DNA from 2 places in the Virgibacillus sp. genome. Region 2 is predicted to be linked to the other one. Evidence: predicted binding sites of a transcription regulator. Region 2 holds the regulator's gene; the other holds the start of a gene.
The links. Region 2 encodes CtsR, which represses protease genes until heat stress. Its sites were predicted from a motif close to ATGGTCAATAAAGGTCAAACA; they were not measured.

Region 1 (7,685 bases), on a different contig from region 2:
ACGCAGTTCATTCGATACCTCTTCCGCATTTCCACGAAGGGATAGTTCCGCGTCTGAAAAAGAATCATAAGGATATTTGGTAGCTACCGCACGAATTGCCGTCTCGCTTTGAATTTCTACAAATTGTTCATACTGATCCACATCAAATACGGCTTTTGCACTATCAATGACTTTGAAAACAATAACCGCAGCAATCTCAATTGGATTTCCGTTAACATCATTAACCTTTAAGCGATTACTATTAAAATTTCGCACACGAAGCGAAATCATTTTTCGAACAGAGAAAGGGACTGTTATCACAATTCCTTCCTTCCGAATACTTCCCATGTACTTCCCTAAAAACATGACAACTGCAGACTGGTTTGGCTGGATTAAAGTAATTCCACTTCCTAAAGTAACAGCTACGATGACACAAAGAATTCCAATAATAAATTGTTGTTCTAAAAAGCTAAATACCGTACCCGCCAACAAAAATGCAATAATTAAAACTCCCGCATACCCATTAAACGTCCAAGCTGGTTTCTCCTTCATGTGCCTGCACCTACCTATCATTTTTATATTATAACGATATCACTTTTGTATATTTTTGTAAATAATGAACTGGCATATAAAGCATCATAAGGTTCTTTTTCCGGCTCGACCATATAGGTTGTCCCATCTGTACGAATTACTAGATGCCCTAACGCTCCAGTTGAATATATGGAAGCTCCTACTTTATATAAATGATGAATCACTCTTTCAACTGGATGCCCATAACGGTTATTCTTGTGATACGTTAAAATAGCTATATTAGGCTGGATGGATTGCAAAAACGAGAGCGAGGAACTTGTTTTCGATCCATGATGTGCGACTTTCAATATTTCGACTGATGCATCGACTTTTTTTCGAATATCTTTTTCTTGTTTCATTTCTACATCCCCCATAAATAAAAAATCAACTTGTTTATACGATACTTGTAAAACGATAGAAGATTGATTATTCGTCCTAGATGGTTGATACGTATTGAGTACTTGAATATTTAATGATGGATCAAGCTCTATTTCTTCGTCCATTTTTGCAATTGATATAGGAATTTCCTGTTTTACAAGCTCCTGAATATATTTGGAATACCTTTTCGTTGTATGCAGCTTACCGGAATCTAACATCTTTTTTATTTCCAATTGCTTCATTACGGTGACGAGCCCGCCAATATGATCTATGTCTGGATGTGTCGCTACTACTAAATCTAATTTTTTTACACCTTGCTGCTTTAAGTAATTGACTACCTTTTTACCATATTTTGGCGGTCCGCCATCGATTAAAATATGTTTACTACTCGGGGTTCGAATATATATACTGTCACCTTGACCGACATTAATAAAATGAACTTGCATATCCTTTGCAGCATTATCACTATGTACAGATTGAAAAGGAATAAAAGTAATAAATATAGTGAGAATTATTATAGAAATATGCTGTCTTTTGTACATAAGAAACTGCACCCTTTGCATTTTGGAGTATACTGTTTATTCTCTTGCAAACAGGGCGTATTTATGAACGATACAAACAGTCATTTTTTGGATGTACTTATTGTTACCCTTAGACTAGTGTAAATTGAACGGTTGTTTTCCTTATAGACAAAAGTATGAAGTGGGTCTTCCATCATTGACTTACCTTATAAGATTTTTCACTAGAAAAACGAAGGCTTTCACCAACTCTTAATGGTTTTTCTTATACGATAAAATCTAAATTGCTTTCCTATAGTCCTAAAAAAAAGCTACTGAACACTTCTTCGTGCTCAGTAGCTTTTCATTATAATTTTTAAGCTTGTTTAACTACGATATTGTCGTTTATAACGTCGACTTGAACATGATTTACATTTTCATTTTCAAGTATTAAATCCGTTAACTGGTCTTCTACTTTGTCTTGAATCACTCTTCGTAGTGGACGCGCACCAAATCTTGCATCAAATCCTACATCAACAAGCTTTTCTTTTGCTTCGTCCGTAATAGTAATTGAAATATTGTTTTCTTCGATTGTATCATGTAGCTCTTGAAGCATTAAGTCAACAATTTCTAGTAGGTGTTCTTTTTCTAATTCATTGAAGCGAATAATCGCATCAAAACGGTTAAGAAATTCTGGTTTGAAATAGTCGCTTAGTCTTTCCAACGTGGAGACGGAATCGTGCTTATCTTTATTAAAGCCGACACTTATTGTTTTAAATCCAGTTCCCGCATTACTTGTCATAATAATGACAGTATCTTTAAAGCTCACTGTTCTGCCTTGAGAATCTGTTAAGTGACCATCCTCCATGATTTGTAAGAACATATTTTGTACATCTGGGTGCGCTTTTTCAATCTCATCTAATAAAACGATGGAATACGGATTACGACGCACTTTTTCAGTTAATTGTCCGGCTTCTTCATGTCCTACATAACCAGGAGGTGAACCAATAATTTTAGATACAGCATGTTTCTCCATGTATTCACTCATGTCAAGTCGAATAAGCGCATCTCTTGTACCAAACAATTCTTCAGCTAGCACTTTTGTTAATTCTGTTTTACCTACTCCAGTTGGTCCAACAAATAGGAACGAACCGATTGGGCGTTCTTTTGCTTTTAAACCAGCTCTACTACGACGAATTGCTTTAGCTACTTTATTAACTGCTTCTTGTTGTCCAATAACTTTTTCGCCTAGATGTTTAGCAAGATTTTTCATCTTTTCTTGTTCATCTGCTTGTAGTTTCGTTACTGGAATACCCGTTTTTTCTTCGACAATTAACTCAATGTCAGACACATCTACATCTATATCTTGCTCTTCACCTTTTGCTTTTTCCAACTGTTTTTGTAACTGAATTTCTTGATAACGTAAGTGTGCTGCTCGTTCATAATCTTCACGCTCAGCCGCAGCTTCTTTTTCTTTTTTTACTTCTTCTAAACGATGATAAATAGACTCAGAATCTTTAGATGAATTATTTAAATTTAGTCTAGAACCAACTTCATCCATTAAATCAATTGCTTTATCTGGTAAGTAGCGATCTTGGATATAGCGTTTAGATAAGTTTACACAAGCTACTATAACTTCATCAGAATAGCGTACCTCATGAAATTTTTCGTAACGATCTTTAATACCCTTTAATATTTGCACCGCTTCTTCCGGAGTTGGTTCTTCAACGATAATTGGTTGTAAACGACGTTCTAATGCTGCATCTTTTTCAATTTGACGATATTCTTTTAGTGTCGTTGCTCCAACTAGTTGAATCTCTCCTCTAGCAAGCGCTGGTTTTAAAATGTTGCCAGCATCCATTTGTGAGCTTTCTGCTGTTCCTGCACCAACTAGTAAATGAATTTCATCAACAAATAGAATCACATCTTGACGTTGTTGCAGCTCCTGAATTAATTGTTTCATTCGCTCCTCAAATTGTCCTCGTACACCAGTATTGGCAACAAGTGATGCTACATCAAGCAAATAAATCTCTTTATTCAATAATTTGGTTGGGACGTCACCTTCTACTATCTTTGAAGCTAAACCTTCTGCAATAGCTGTTTTACCCACGCCCGGTTCACCAATTAAAACAGGGTTGTTTTTATTTCTACGATTCAATGTTTCAATAACCCGTTTCACTTCATTATCTCGTCCGATTACTGGGTCAATCTTTCCACCCCTTGCTTCATCTGTTAGATTTTTACCTAACTGATCAAGTAGACCATTTCCTTGATTTCCTGTCTGTTGTCTTGTGCGTGTTCCCATTTTCGGTGAGCCATTTCCCGATTCTGCAAATGACCCATAAGCATTGCTAAACGGGGATTGAGAAAAAAAGTTATTATTACCATCCATCATTTGGCCTTGCATTTTACGGAAGCATTCATTGCATAAATGCATTTGCATATGTTGATCGTTTAATTGCATTGCTACATTAACTGTTGCTTCATTTTGTTTACAATTTTGACATAACATATGGAACTCCTCCTTTTAAAGTTTATCTATATACTCATCAATGTTTGACTTTGACTATCTTTGACCTTTCAACTAATATTATACTCTGACCTTCTTTGACTTTCAAGGGATTTGTATTATTTTTTTATTTTTTCTATAATACGAAGTTTTAAGCTTGTTTTTAATGGTTTTCGTATGACTTTGACTTTATTTGACCTTTTGACTATTATTATACTTTGACTTTGTTTGACTTTCAAGGTCTTTGCTCACGTATCATAACATCCACAAGATGTATGAATCCTCTATTAGAAAACTTGGCTATCATTCATTCTCTATGCAGATAAAACGCCGTCAGTTTGGTTTATACTATAAACTTATACTTTTCTATAGTCCAGAACAAAGGCGCAAGCCCCATTAGCAATAGCGAGTGGAGCGAATCAACTGAAGTTTTAGGAATTATGCCACTAAAACAGGGGTATGCCGACGTTGGGCGGCATACCCCTGTTTAGTCGACCTTCCTATTTAGCACGAACTGATGATGACTTATCTTAGGGCGATTCGTGAAGTCGCCTAGTTGCTGGGCGCTGGAGCCGAACGTGGCTATTCCGTTAAATCGGTATTTAAAGCAACAAATTTTATACTTTCTTATTACAAGAAAAAGAGGAGAATCATTTATTTGATCTCCTCACATTGATAGCTCTATTTATTTACCATCTTTTCTTTATTACGTAATTCTACTCTCCTCGTCTTACCAGATGTTGTTTTTGGTAAATCATCCATAAATTCAACTTTTCTTGGATACTTATAGGGCCCCGTTATCGTTTTTACATGATTTTGTAATTCTTCTATTAGCTGATCACTCGGTTGGAATCCTTCCCGAAGAACAATAAATGCTTTTACTACATTTCCTCTTATTTCATCAGGGCTTGCAACGACTGCACAGTCTTGTACGGCTGCATGCCTTATAAGCGCATCTTCCACTTCAAAAGGACCAATCGTATAGCCAGAGCTAATAATAATATCATCACTTCTTCCTTCAAACCAGAAAAAGCCATCCTCGTCCTTATAGGCACGATCCCCCGTTATATAATACAAACCTCGTTTAGCCATACTGGTACGCTCTGTATCCTTATAATATTCAGAAAATAAAGCTGGGCTATCTAATCTCACTGCAATATCTCCGACTTCATTTGGACCTAGTGGATCACCATTTTCATCAATTACCTCTACATTATTACCTGGAGTAGGCTTTCCCATTGATCCCGGCCTCACCTGCATATCCTTTGTAAACCCGAGCAATAATGTGTTCTCCGTTTGTCCATATCCATCTCGTACAGTAATATTAAAATGATGCCTAAATATGTCTATTACTTCAACGTTTAGTGGCTCCCCTGCTGATACAGCGCTATGTAGGGACATTAGATTATAGTGTGGAAGGCTATCGACTTTCGCCATCATACGATATTCTGTCGGCGTGCTGCATATTATGTTTATTTGATAATCATCTATTAATTGTAAATGTTTTTCAGCGTTAAATTTTCCGGTGTAAAAAAAACCTGTTGCACCTGTTCCAAGAACGGATAAAAACGGGCTCCACACCCATTTTTGCCAACCAGGCCCTGCTGTCGCCCATACACGATCTCCATCTTGGATAGCAAGCCAATTATATGCAGCTGCATTTAAGTGAGCGTACCCCCAAGCATGGCTATGGACAACCCCTTTTGGATTCCCAGTTGTACCTGATGTGTATGGTAAAAAAGCGGTATCTTCTCTATTCGTATCAACAATTTCTAATTGCTCACTAACTTGTTTCTTTTCTTCATCCAAAAATACCCATCCATCTACCGCTTCACCAATAACAAATTTATGTAACTGATCATATTCACGTATTCCTTCGAACTGGTTTGCGAAACGATACAAACTAACGACACCACTTATTTCTCCGTGTGATACACGGTATTGCAAATCTTTCGTTTTTAACATTTCGGAACTAGGAATAATAATGATTCCTGTTTTCAATGCAGCCAGATATACTTCATAGGCTTCAAAAGAGCGATTGACCATAATTAAAATTTTGTCACCTTTTTTTAAGCCAGCTTTTAAGAAAACGTTACCAATTTGGTTAGCTCGCTTTACTAGCTCCTTATATGTAAGCTGATCGGTTTCTCCAAATTCATTCTCCTTTATCAGTGCTAGTTTATTCTTGCTGTTGGCGTGACGCTCTATCTCCATGGCAATATTATAAGCTTTTGGCGGAATAAGTGCTTCCCTTTTCAAAATATCAACTCCTCATTTAAATACTTTTTCTAATCATATCAAATATTAGGAAAATTTTAAATAAAAATGTACACGTGACTTTAGTTTCAAAATGATTGGCAAGCAAAAACTTTCATTTTGCTTGCCAATTGCTATATCTCCCCGTAATTTACACCTGCACCTTCCATTGTTACAAGCATAATGGTTTCCAACAATGGAAGAGGACCTTCAACTTCCTTCTGTTGAAAGCCCCCTCTTACTGCACTGTAAGGGAAAACTACAAGCCGTATATAGCTTCAGGAAGTTTATTTCTTAACACCAGATCATCAAGGCTTTTAAATGAGTAGCCCTGTTTTTGTAACGCACGAATCATTTTTTCAAGTGCTTTTGCATTATCGGAGGAAACAGTGTGTAATAAAATGATCGCACCTGGATGAATTTGCTCTTTTACTTGATCAAATGCATATTTCCACCCTTTTTGCTTATCTGTCTCCCAATCTTTAAAGGCAAGCGACCAAAAGATGTGAATATATCCCAATTCATTCGCCCATTCTAATGTATCTTTATTAAACATTCCTCTTGGCGGACGTAAGTATTTCATATCTTTTTGATCGGAAATTGCTGCAACTGCTTCCTCCAATGATTCTAATTCTTCTTGTATATTTTTTTTATTCATAATCGTAAAATCAGGATGATGATACGAGTGGTTACCGACAATATGCCCTTCTTTTACCATACGTTTTACTAATTCAGGTTCTTCTTTTACGTAGTGCCCTGTAACAAAAAAAGTTGCTGGAACTTGGTGCTTTTTTAATACATCTAAGATATCAGCTGTATAACCTTGTTCGTAGCCATTATCAAATGTTACGTATACATTTTTTTCTCCAGATGGATCTGCATAATACGCATTGTATTTTTCAAGCAGGCTTGCATATTTTCCAATATCAGGGATTTTATGCACTTCGTTTTTACTGTACCCCCATCCATAGCCAGATGCTAAAGATGAAAGTGGTGTATATAAGGTAGCCAATATAACTAAAACTGCACATATAGAAAATCTTTTTCTCATGGATAATCACCTTTTTTGATCTTACTATGCACATTTTCAGCCTATTTATTCTTATGTATTATCGCAAACAATAATAGAAGCAACACTAAAATGAACAACCCGTAGGATGAAAAGCTTCCTACGGGTCATAGCAATTTTAATTTCAAACAGTATTTTTATTTGATTGTTTACAAAATAATAGCAGCTACCCAACCAAAAATAAATAGGGGAATGTTATAGTGTATAAAAGTTGGTACCACCGTGTCCCAAATATGGTGATGTCTGCCGTCAGCATTTAATCCTGAAGTTGGACCTAATGTACTATCTGAAGCTGGCGACCCTGCATCACCTAGTGCACCTGCCGTTCCAATTAATGCAGCTGTAGCTAATGGAGAAAAGCCTGCAGCTAAGCAAATGGGAACATACAATGCGGCTAAGATAGGAATGGTTCCAAAAGAAGAGCCGA
Region 2 (7,685 bases):
TCCTTAGTACGAGAGGACCGGGATGGACACACCGCTGGTGTACCAGTTGTTCCGCCAGGAGCATAGCTGGGTAGCTACGTGTGGCAGGGATAAGTGCTGAAAGCATCTAAGCATGAAGCCCCCCTCAAGATGAGACTTCCCATCACTATAAGTGAGTAAGATCCCTCAGAGATGATGAGGTTGATAGGTTCGAGGTGGAAGCGTGGTGACACGTGGAGCTGACGAATACTAATCGATCGAGGACTTAACTAACTTTTTTGGTAGATGTACGTTGAATGATCTCTTATTTAGTTTTCAAGGTAACAAGGAAAAAATGACTTTTTTCAACAAAGATCTTGATTTTTTCACAAAAACGATTATAATAAGATTTGTGCCTCTTTGAAGCACAACATAACAGATAGGAACTTTGCCTGGTAGTAATGGCGGAGAGGTCACACCTGTTCCCATGCCGAACACAGTAGTTAAGCTCTCCAGCGCCGATGGTAGTTGGGACTTTGTCCCTGCAAGAGTAGGACGCCGCCAGGCGATTAGCAAAAAAGCTGATTCATCAAAAAGATGGTCAGTTTTTTTATTTTATAAAATAAGAAAGGATAAAAGTTGCTTAAAGATAAGGAAATAACTGATTAGCCACGTCTGGATTCAGCGTCCATGGACTTCACGAATTGCCTTACGATAAGTTATCATCGGTTCATGGCGAGGACATGAATCCTTTATCTCCGTTGATTCGTTCCACTCGCTATGTTGCTAAACGGCGCTTGCGCCAAAGTTATTTCAATATCAACTCTTGTTAGTAAGAGGAGAGATTGTATGCTGAAAAAGTGTAACCGATCCACTCCACTTAAACCAACATATAGCTAGCTTCTTAGATCATACTTCTTGCGGATATTGATTATTATTAGGAAACGCATAGTTCCTACTTCTTCTTGAAATAAGAACAAGTTTAATTTAATTAGGGCTTCATTAAAAATAAACCTCATCTTGTTCACATATATATAAAATAAAAGGCTATATTTATTAACAATTGGGGGATTTAGTATGAAAGAAATAATCAATGAACTATTGGGGGATCATTTTTATGTTATTTTAACTCGTTTACTTATCGCATTATGCCTTTCTGGATTAATCGGGTTTGAAAGGGAGTTAAAAAATCATTCAGCTGGATTTCGCACCCATATTTTAGTAGGCGTTGGCTCTTGTCTAATGATGCTACTTTCTTTATTTGGATTTGAATTTTTTCTAGAGCATTACGAGAATATCCGTTTTGACCCTGCAAGAATACCTTCGTATGTGATAAGTGGAATTGGGTTTTTAGGTGCTGGTACCATCATTGTATATGGTGGCACGATAAGAGGTTTAACGACAGCTGCATCTATTTGGACAGTTGCAGGGTTAGGTCTGGTAGTAGGTGTTGGTATGTATGGGGCAGCAGTAGTAACAACTGCAATAATATTACTCAGCCTTATATTCCTTAATAATTTTGAACGCCTATTTAAAAAAGGAAAAGTTTCCCACGTTATTCAAATCGTTACACTCCCAGACTTGCCCGTAAATGAGGTGGTTGCAGTGTTTGACAACCATTACGTTTCTATTAAAAAAGTAGAAATATCAAAATCAGATAATAATTACCGTAATATTTTTATTAATACAGAAGGAATAACGAATGCAGAACGTCTAACTTTATTTGATGAAATTTCTCGTATTAACCATGTTAGAAATGTTACTGAATTAAAATAAAAAGCATATAATTATAAGGATGTATTTAAAAGTGTTCGTATAAGATGGGAACTCCAGATAGTGGAATACTCATCTTTTTTTACGTTGTAGCAAAGTGTGAATTTTATTCTTAAAATTTTGACGATAAGCCAAGTTGTTGAAATATCGGCGGAAGGTTAGGAACAGGTCAAACTGTTGTTTAAGAAAGGTTAGATAGAGAAAAACAAACAGGGGAATTCCTAATAACGAGGTATAAAAATGGGCGATACTCGTTCGAATGAATTACGTCCGTTTCTTTTATATAAAAAAGGCGTACCTTTCAAAATTCTAAAATGTTTGGCAAAATCTTTTTTACACTATAGGAATGTGTCGGATTTTTTAATATATTATAAGCAAAAATACGGTTTCCGCCATAAGACTTGACGATAAGTCAAGTTTTCTATGGTAATACGGTTTGTCGTAATAAAAAGACTTTTGTCGTGAAATTCCCATTCATAGAAGGTTTTTTTATTATGTGTTTTTTATGAGTTATTTTTGTCTACAATAAACATAGTATTGTATTTGCATCTTCTTTAAATTCCCGTATAATAAAAGTATAGTCAAAGATAGTCAAAGTCAAAACCGTTACTCTATACAAAAGGGGGTGGGCATATGAGTAATATATCAGATATAATTGAAAGTTATTTGAAGCAAATCCTTCAATCAAAAGGGAAGAATGTAATTGAAATTAAACGAAGTGAGATAGCTGACCAATTTCAATGTGTCCCCTCACAAATTAATTATGTAATTAATACACGCTTTACTGCTGAAAAAGGTTATATTGTGGAAAGTAAGCGTGGTGGCGGTGGTTTTATTCGAATTATGCGGGTTATTCACCAAGAAGAGTCCAAGTTGATTGATGAAATTATTGAAATGATTAATCCATCTGTATCTCAGCAAAAAGCAGTCGGTATATTAGAAAGGTTACTTGAAGAAGAGTTAATTACGGAACGCGAGGCTAAGATTATGTTAAGCGCTATTGAAAGAACGACGCTTCCATTCCAATTGCCTTTACGAGATGAAATTCGTGCACGCGTATTAACATCCATGCTTACAACGCTTAAGTATTTAAATAAATAAAGGGGAGTGTGAACATGCAATGCCAAGAATGTCACAAACGTCCTGCAACCCTTCATTTCACACAAGTGATTCAAGGGCAAAAAATGGAGGTTCATGTTTGTAATGTTTGTGCGAAGGATAAAGGGTATATGAACTATTCAGAAGATGGATATTCGCTACATCATTTACTTTCTGGGTTATTTAATTTTGACACCTCCAGCTTGTCAAATCCACACACGGAAAGTTATCATCAGACAAAGGACTTACAATGTCCAAAATGCGAAATGACTTTTTCTCAATTTAAGCAAGTAGGAAAATTTGGCTGTGCTGTTTGTTATGAAACTTTTAACGATCGTTTAGACTCGATATTTCGAAGAGTCCATGCGGGGAATGTAAAGCATAATGGGAAAATCCCTAAACGACAAGGTGGAGATTTGCATAAGAAAAAACAGCTAGAAGATTTAAAACTGCATTTGAAAAAGTTAATTGAGAATGAAGAATTTGAAGAAGCAGCAAAAGTAAGAGATCAAATTAAAGCTTTAAATCAAGATGACGGTCAGGCAGAGGCAGGTGATCAATCATGACATTGCAGCAATTTATGAATGAAGCGATTAGCCCGTGGATGCGGAAAGATGGTCCAGATAGCGATATTGTTTTAAGTAGCCGTATTCGCCTTGCTCGAAATTTTGCTAATATACCTTATCCAATAGCTGCTGATCCAAAAGAGTTAGAGGAAATAAGGAGTTTTTTTCAAGAAAAGTATGAAGGACAAACTTATGGAGTGTATAAAGATTTAGCATTTGTATCCATTCGTGATCTATCCGCTATTGAAAAACGTGTATTAGTCGAAAAACATTTGATTAGTCCGTTGTTAGCAAAGCAATCTGAAGCTGCATCTGTGCTTATTTCTGAAAATGAGCAAGTATCTCTTATGATCAATGAAGAAGACCATATTCGCTTGCAACTTTATTTCCCAGGTTTTCAAATAGCAGAGGCCCTGCAACAAGCATTCGAATTTGATGATTGGCTAGAAGAAAAAATCAATTATGCTTTTGATGAAAAACGAGGTTACTTGACAAGTTGTCCGACGAATGTAGGAACTGGAATGCGTGCTTCTGTTATGATGCATTTGCCCGCGTTAGTTTTAACAAAACAAATCAATCGCATGATACCAGCAATTAACCAGTTAGGTCTCGTTGTACGAGGTATTTATGGCGAAGGTAGTGAAGCGCAAGGAAACATTTTTCAAATATCTAATCAGATTACGCTTGGAAAATCAGAAGAGGATATCGTTGCTGATTTGCAAAGTGTTGTGAAGCAATTAATTGAACAGGAACGTTATGCGAGACACCGGATAATGGAGCAATCGAAAGAAAAGTTGGAAGATCGAATTTTTCGTTCTTATGGTGTATTGGCATATGCAAGAATTTTAGAATCAAAAGAGGCTGCAACATGCTTATCCAATGTAAGGTTAGGTATTGATGTAGGTTTATTGAAAAATGTATCAAGAAATATTTTAAATGAACTAATGATTTTGACTCAACCAGGATTTTTACAGCACTATGCCAAAAAAACATTAGCAGCAAGTGAACGTGACCAATTGCGAGCTTCTCTTATTCGTCAGCGGTTGCAATTAGAGGAATAGATAGGAGGAAACGAATATATGATGTCTGGACGTTTTACCGAAAGAGCACAAAAAGTACTCGCACTCTCCCAAGAGGAGGCTGTAAGATTAGGGCATAATAATATCGGGACAGAACATATTTTACTAGGACTTGTCCGTGAAGGAGAAGGTATTGCTGCAAAAGCATTACAATCACTTGGATTGGAGATTTCCAAAATTCAAGAAGAGGTGGAAAAACTAATTGGCGTAGGGAAACAGCCAATGCAAACAATTCACTATACACCACGTGCGAAAAAAGTGGTAGAACTTTGCCAAGATGAAGCACGTAAGCTTGGGCATTCATATGTTGGCACAGAGCACATACTATTAGGGCTTATCCGAGAAGGAGAGGGCGTTGCTGCTAGAGTTTTAAATAATTTAGGGGTTAGCCTGAACAAAGCTAGACAGCAAGTTTTACAGCTTTTAGGTAGTAATGAATCGCAAGCAAATCGTCAGGGGCGTGCGCAACAATCCAATGCGAATACCCCAACACTTGATTCGTTAGCACGTGATTTAACGGTGAGCGCCAAAGAAGGCAATATTGATCCAGTTATTGGACGTAGTAAGGAAATCGAACGGGTTATTCAAGTGTTAAGTCGCCGTACGAAAAACAACCCTGTATTAATTGGCGAGCCTGGTGTAGGAAAAACAGCGGTTGCAGAAGGGCTTGCACAACAAATTATTCAAAATGAAGTACCAGAAACATTACGAGATAAGCGCGTGATGACGCTAGATATGGGAACGGTTGTGGCAGGAACAAAATATCGTGGTGAGTTCGAAGATCGTTTGAAAAAGGTAATGGAAGAAATTCGTCAAGCTGGTAACATTATCTTATTTATTGATGAATTGCACACTTTAATTGGCGCCGGTGGGGCAGAAGGTGCGATTGATGCGTCAAATATTTTAAAGCCATCACTTGCCCGTGGTGAGTTACAGTGTATTGGTGCTACGACATTAGATGAGTATCGTAAATATATTGAAAAAGATGCAGCGCTTGAGCGCAGATTCCAGCCTATTCAAGTTGATGAACCAACGTTGGAAGAAACGATCCAAATTTTAAAAGGCTTACGTGATCGTTACGAAGCACATCATCGTGTTACGATAACAGATGAAGCAATTGAAGCAGCTGCTAATCTATCGGATCGTTATATAACTGACCGGTTCTTACCAGATAAGGCGATTGATTTAATTGATGAAGCAGGATCGAAGGTGCGTTTAAAATCCTATACTGTACCACCAAACCTGAAGAAATTAGAACATAAGTTGGAAGAGGTTCGTAAGGAAAAGGATGCAGCTGTACAAAGTCAAGAGTTTGAAAAAGCCGCATCGCTTCGTGATTCCGAGCAACGGTTACGTGAAGAAGTAGCTGAGACGAAGACAAAATGGAAAGAAAAGCAAGGACAAACCGATACGGAGGTTACAGTAGAAGACATTGCGAGTGTTGTATCTATCTGGACGGGTGTCCCTGTAGCAAAACTAACGAAGGATGAGAGCGAACGTTTGCTTAACATGGAGGAGATCCTTCACAATCGAGTAATCGGCCAAGAAGAAGCTGTAAATGCCGTTTCTAAAGCAATCCGTAGAGCTCGAGCAGGGTTGAAAGATCCGAAACGCCCAATTGGTTCGTTTATATTTTTAGGACCAACAGGGGTTGGGAAAACGGAATTAGCTCGTGCCTTAGCGGAAGCCATGTTTGCGGATGAGGATGCCATGATTCGAATTGATATGTCGGAGTATATGGAAAAGCATGCTACTTCTCGTTTAGTTGGCTCACCTCCTGGCTATGTAGGATATGAAGAAGGCGGTCAACTAACTGAAAAAGTCCGTAGAAAACCGTATTCCGTTGTGCTTTTAGATGAAGTAGAAAAGGCTCACCCGGAAGTGTTCAATATCTTATTACAAGTTCTTGAAGATGGTCGTTTAACCGACTCCAAAGGTCGCGTGGTCGATTTTCGTAATACGGTATTAATTATGACATCGAATGTTGGTGCGAGCGAATTAAAGCGAAATAAATATGTTGGCTTTAATTTAGGGGAAGAAGACCAGGATTATAAAAATATGAAATCAAAAGTAACGGAAGAGCTAAAAAAAGCATTTCGACCAGAATTTTTAAACCGTATAGATGAAACAATTGTTTTCCATTCCTTAGAGAAAAAACATATGAAGCAGATTGTAACGCTAATGATTCAACAACTGCAAAAACGTTTAAAAGAACAAGATATCGAGTTCTCGCTAACAGATAAGGCAATTGAAAAGATTGCCAATGAAGGTTTCGATCCTGAATATGGAGCAAGACCGCTTCGTCGCTCGATTCAAAAGAATGTAGAGGATTTATTGTCTGAAGAGCTTTTAAAAGGAACAATTGAAAAAGGTCAAAAAGTAAAAATTGGTTTAAACAATAAAGGAGAATTTATTATACTTCCTTAGTCTTATCTATATGATGATAAGTAGTAACGGAAAGCGGCAGCCATGGTCATCGCCATAAAGACTTGTTAATAGCCAAGTTTTTCTGACAAACCAATCCTTTCGTGAGGAGGTAGCTTCACGAAAGGATTGTTTATTTAGAACCAAATTAATGCTTTAAGAAATTTATTTACAAAAAGAAAAGAAGTATTATTCTAAGAAACATATGACCTAATTTGTACTATAGAAAAGTATAAGGTTTTATCGTATAAGAAAAACGAAGGCTTATGCGAAAGATTTGTCGATAAGTAAAGTTGTTGTAATAAGATAGATAGGTTTAGGGAAAACGTCCTGCTATGTTGCAATAATATAGATGATGAGAATCATTCTTTTAACGCCAAAATATGTTAAACTAATAAAAATAAGCAATAGAAAGCATAAAATTTTAAGGCTTATCGTATAAGCAAAATGAATGCTTTCTATATAAAGAATTGGTGAAAAGCAAAGTGTTTTTCTAGTAAGAAACTACGATGACTTGCGTTAGGAAAATCGCGAAAGCACTCGCAGGCGAGTTTTTTATACTATAGGAAAGTATAAATTTTTTAAGGTTTATAGTATAAGCGGATAAAGACTTTGGCGATAGCCAAGTTTTTCGAATAACAAAACGCTGCTTTTAAGTAAATTGAAGCAACAAGAAGTGTCTTTTCGAAAAAAGTGAATCCATTTTTAGCTTTAAGCAGTATGAAATAGGGAAGATTTGTGGCACGACTATGGAATTCCTATTCAAATTGATAGGAACCTGTAACTT

Region 1: the regulator CtsR is predicted to act here: its motif matches at 4,114-4,134, upstream of HLX49_RS05885 (ATP-dependent Clp protease ATP-binding subunit).

The regions. Positions count from the first base shown of each region.
Region 1 is NZ_JABXHF010000019.1:29,245-36,929, forward strand. Features, by position in the region: gene HLX49_RS05875 (SPFH domain-containing protein) at 1-531, opposite strand, end outside; gene HLX49_RS05880 (ComEC/Rec2 family competence protein) at 555-1,469, opposite strand; gene HLX49_RS05885 (ATP-dependent Clp protease ATP-binding subunit) at 1,801-3,936, opposite strand; gene mbcS (acyl-CoA synthetase MbcS) at 4,615-6,192, opposite strand; gene pdaA (delta-lactam-biosynthetic de-N-acetylase) at 6,449-7,240, opposite strand; gene HLX49_RS05900 (Na+/H+ antiporter family protein) at 7,408-7,685, opposite strand, start outside.
Region 2 is NZ_JABXHF010000053.1:149-7,833, forward strand. Features, by position in the region: partial or broken rRNA gene HLX49_RS11865 (23S ribosomal RNA) at 1-252, shown strand, start outside; rRNA gene rrf (5S ribosomal RNA) at 410-525, shown strand; gene HLX49_RS11875 (MgtC/SapB family protein) at 1,036-1,734, shown strand; gene HLX49_RS11880 (CtsR family transcriptional regulator) at 2,365-2,832, shown strand; gene mcsA (protein-arginine kinase activator protein McsA) at 2,847-3,395, shown strand; gene mcsB (protein-arginine kinase McsB) at 3,392-4,456, shown strand; gene clpC (ATP-dependent protease ATP-binding subunit ClpC) at 4,475-6,901, shown strand.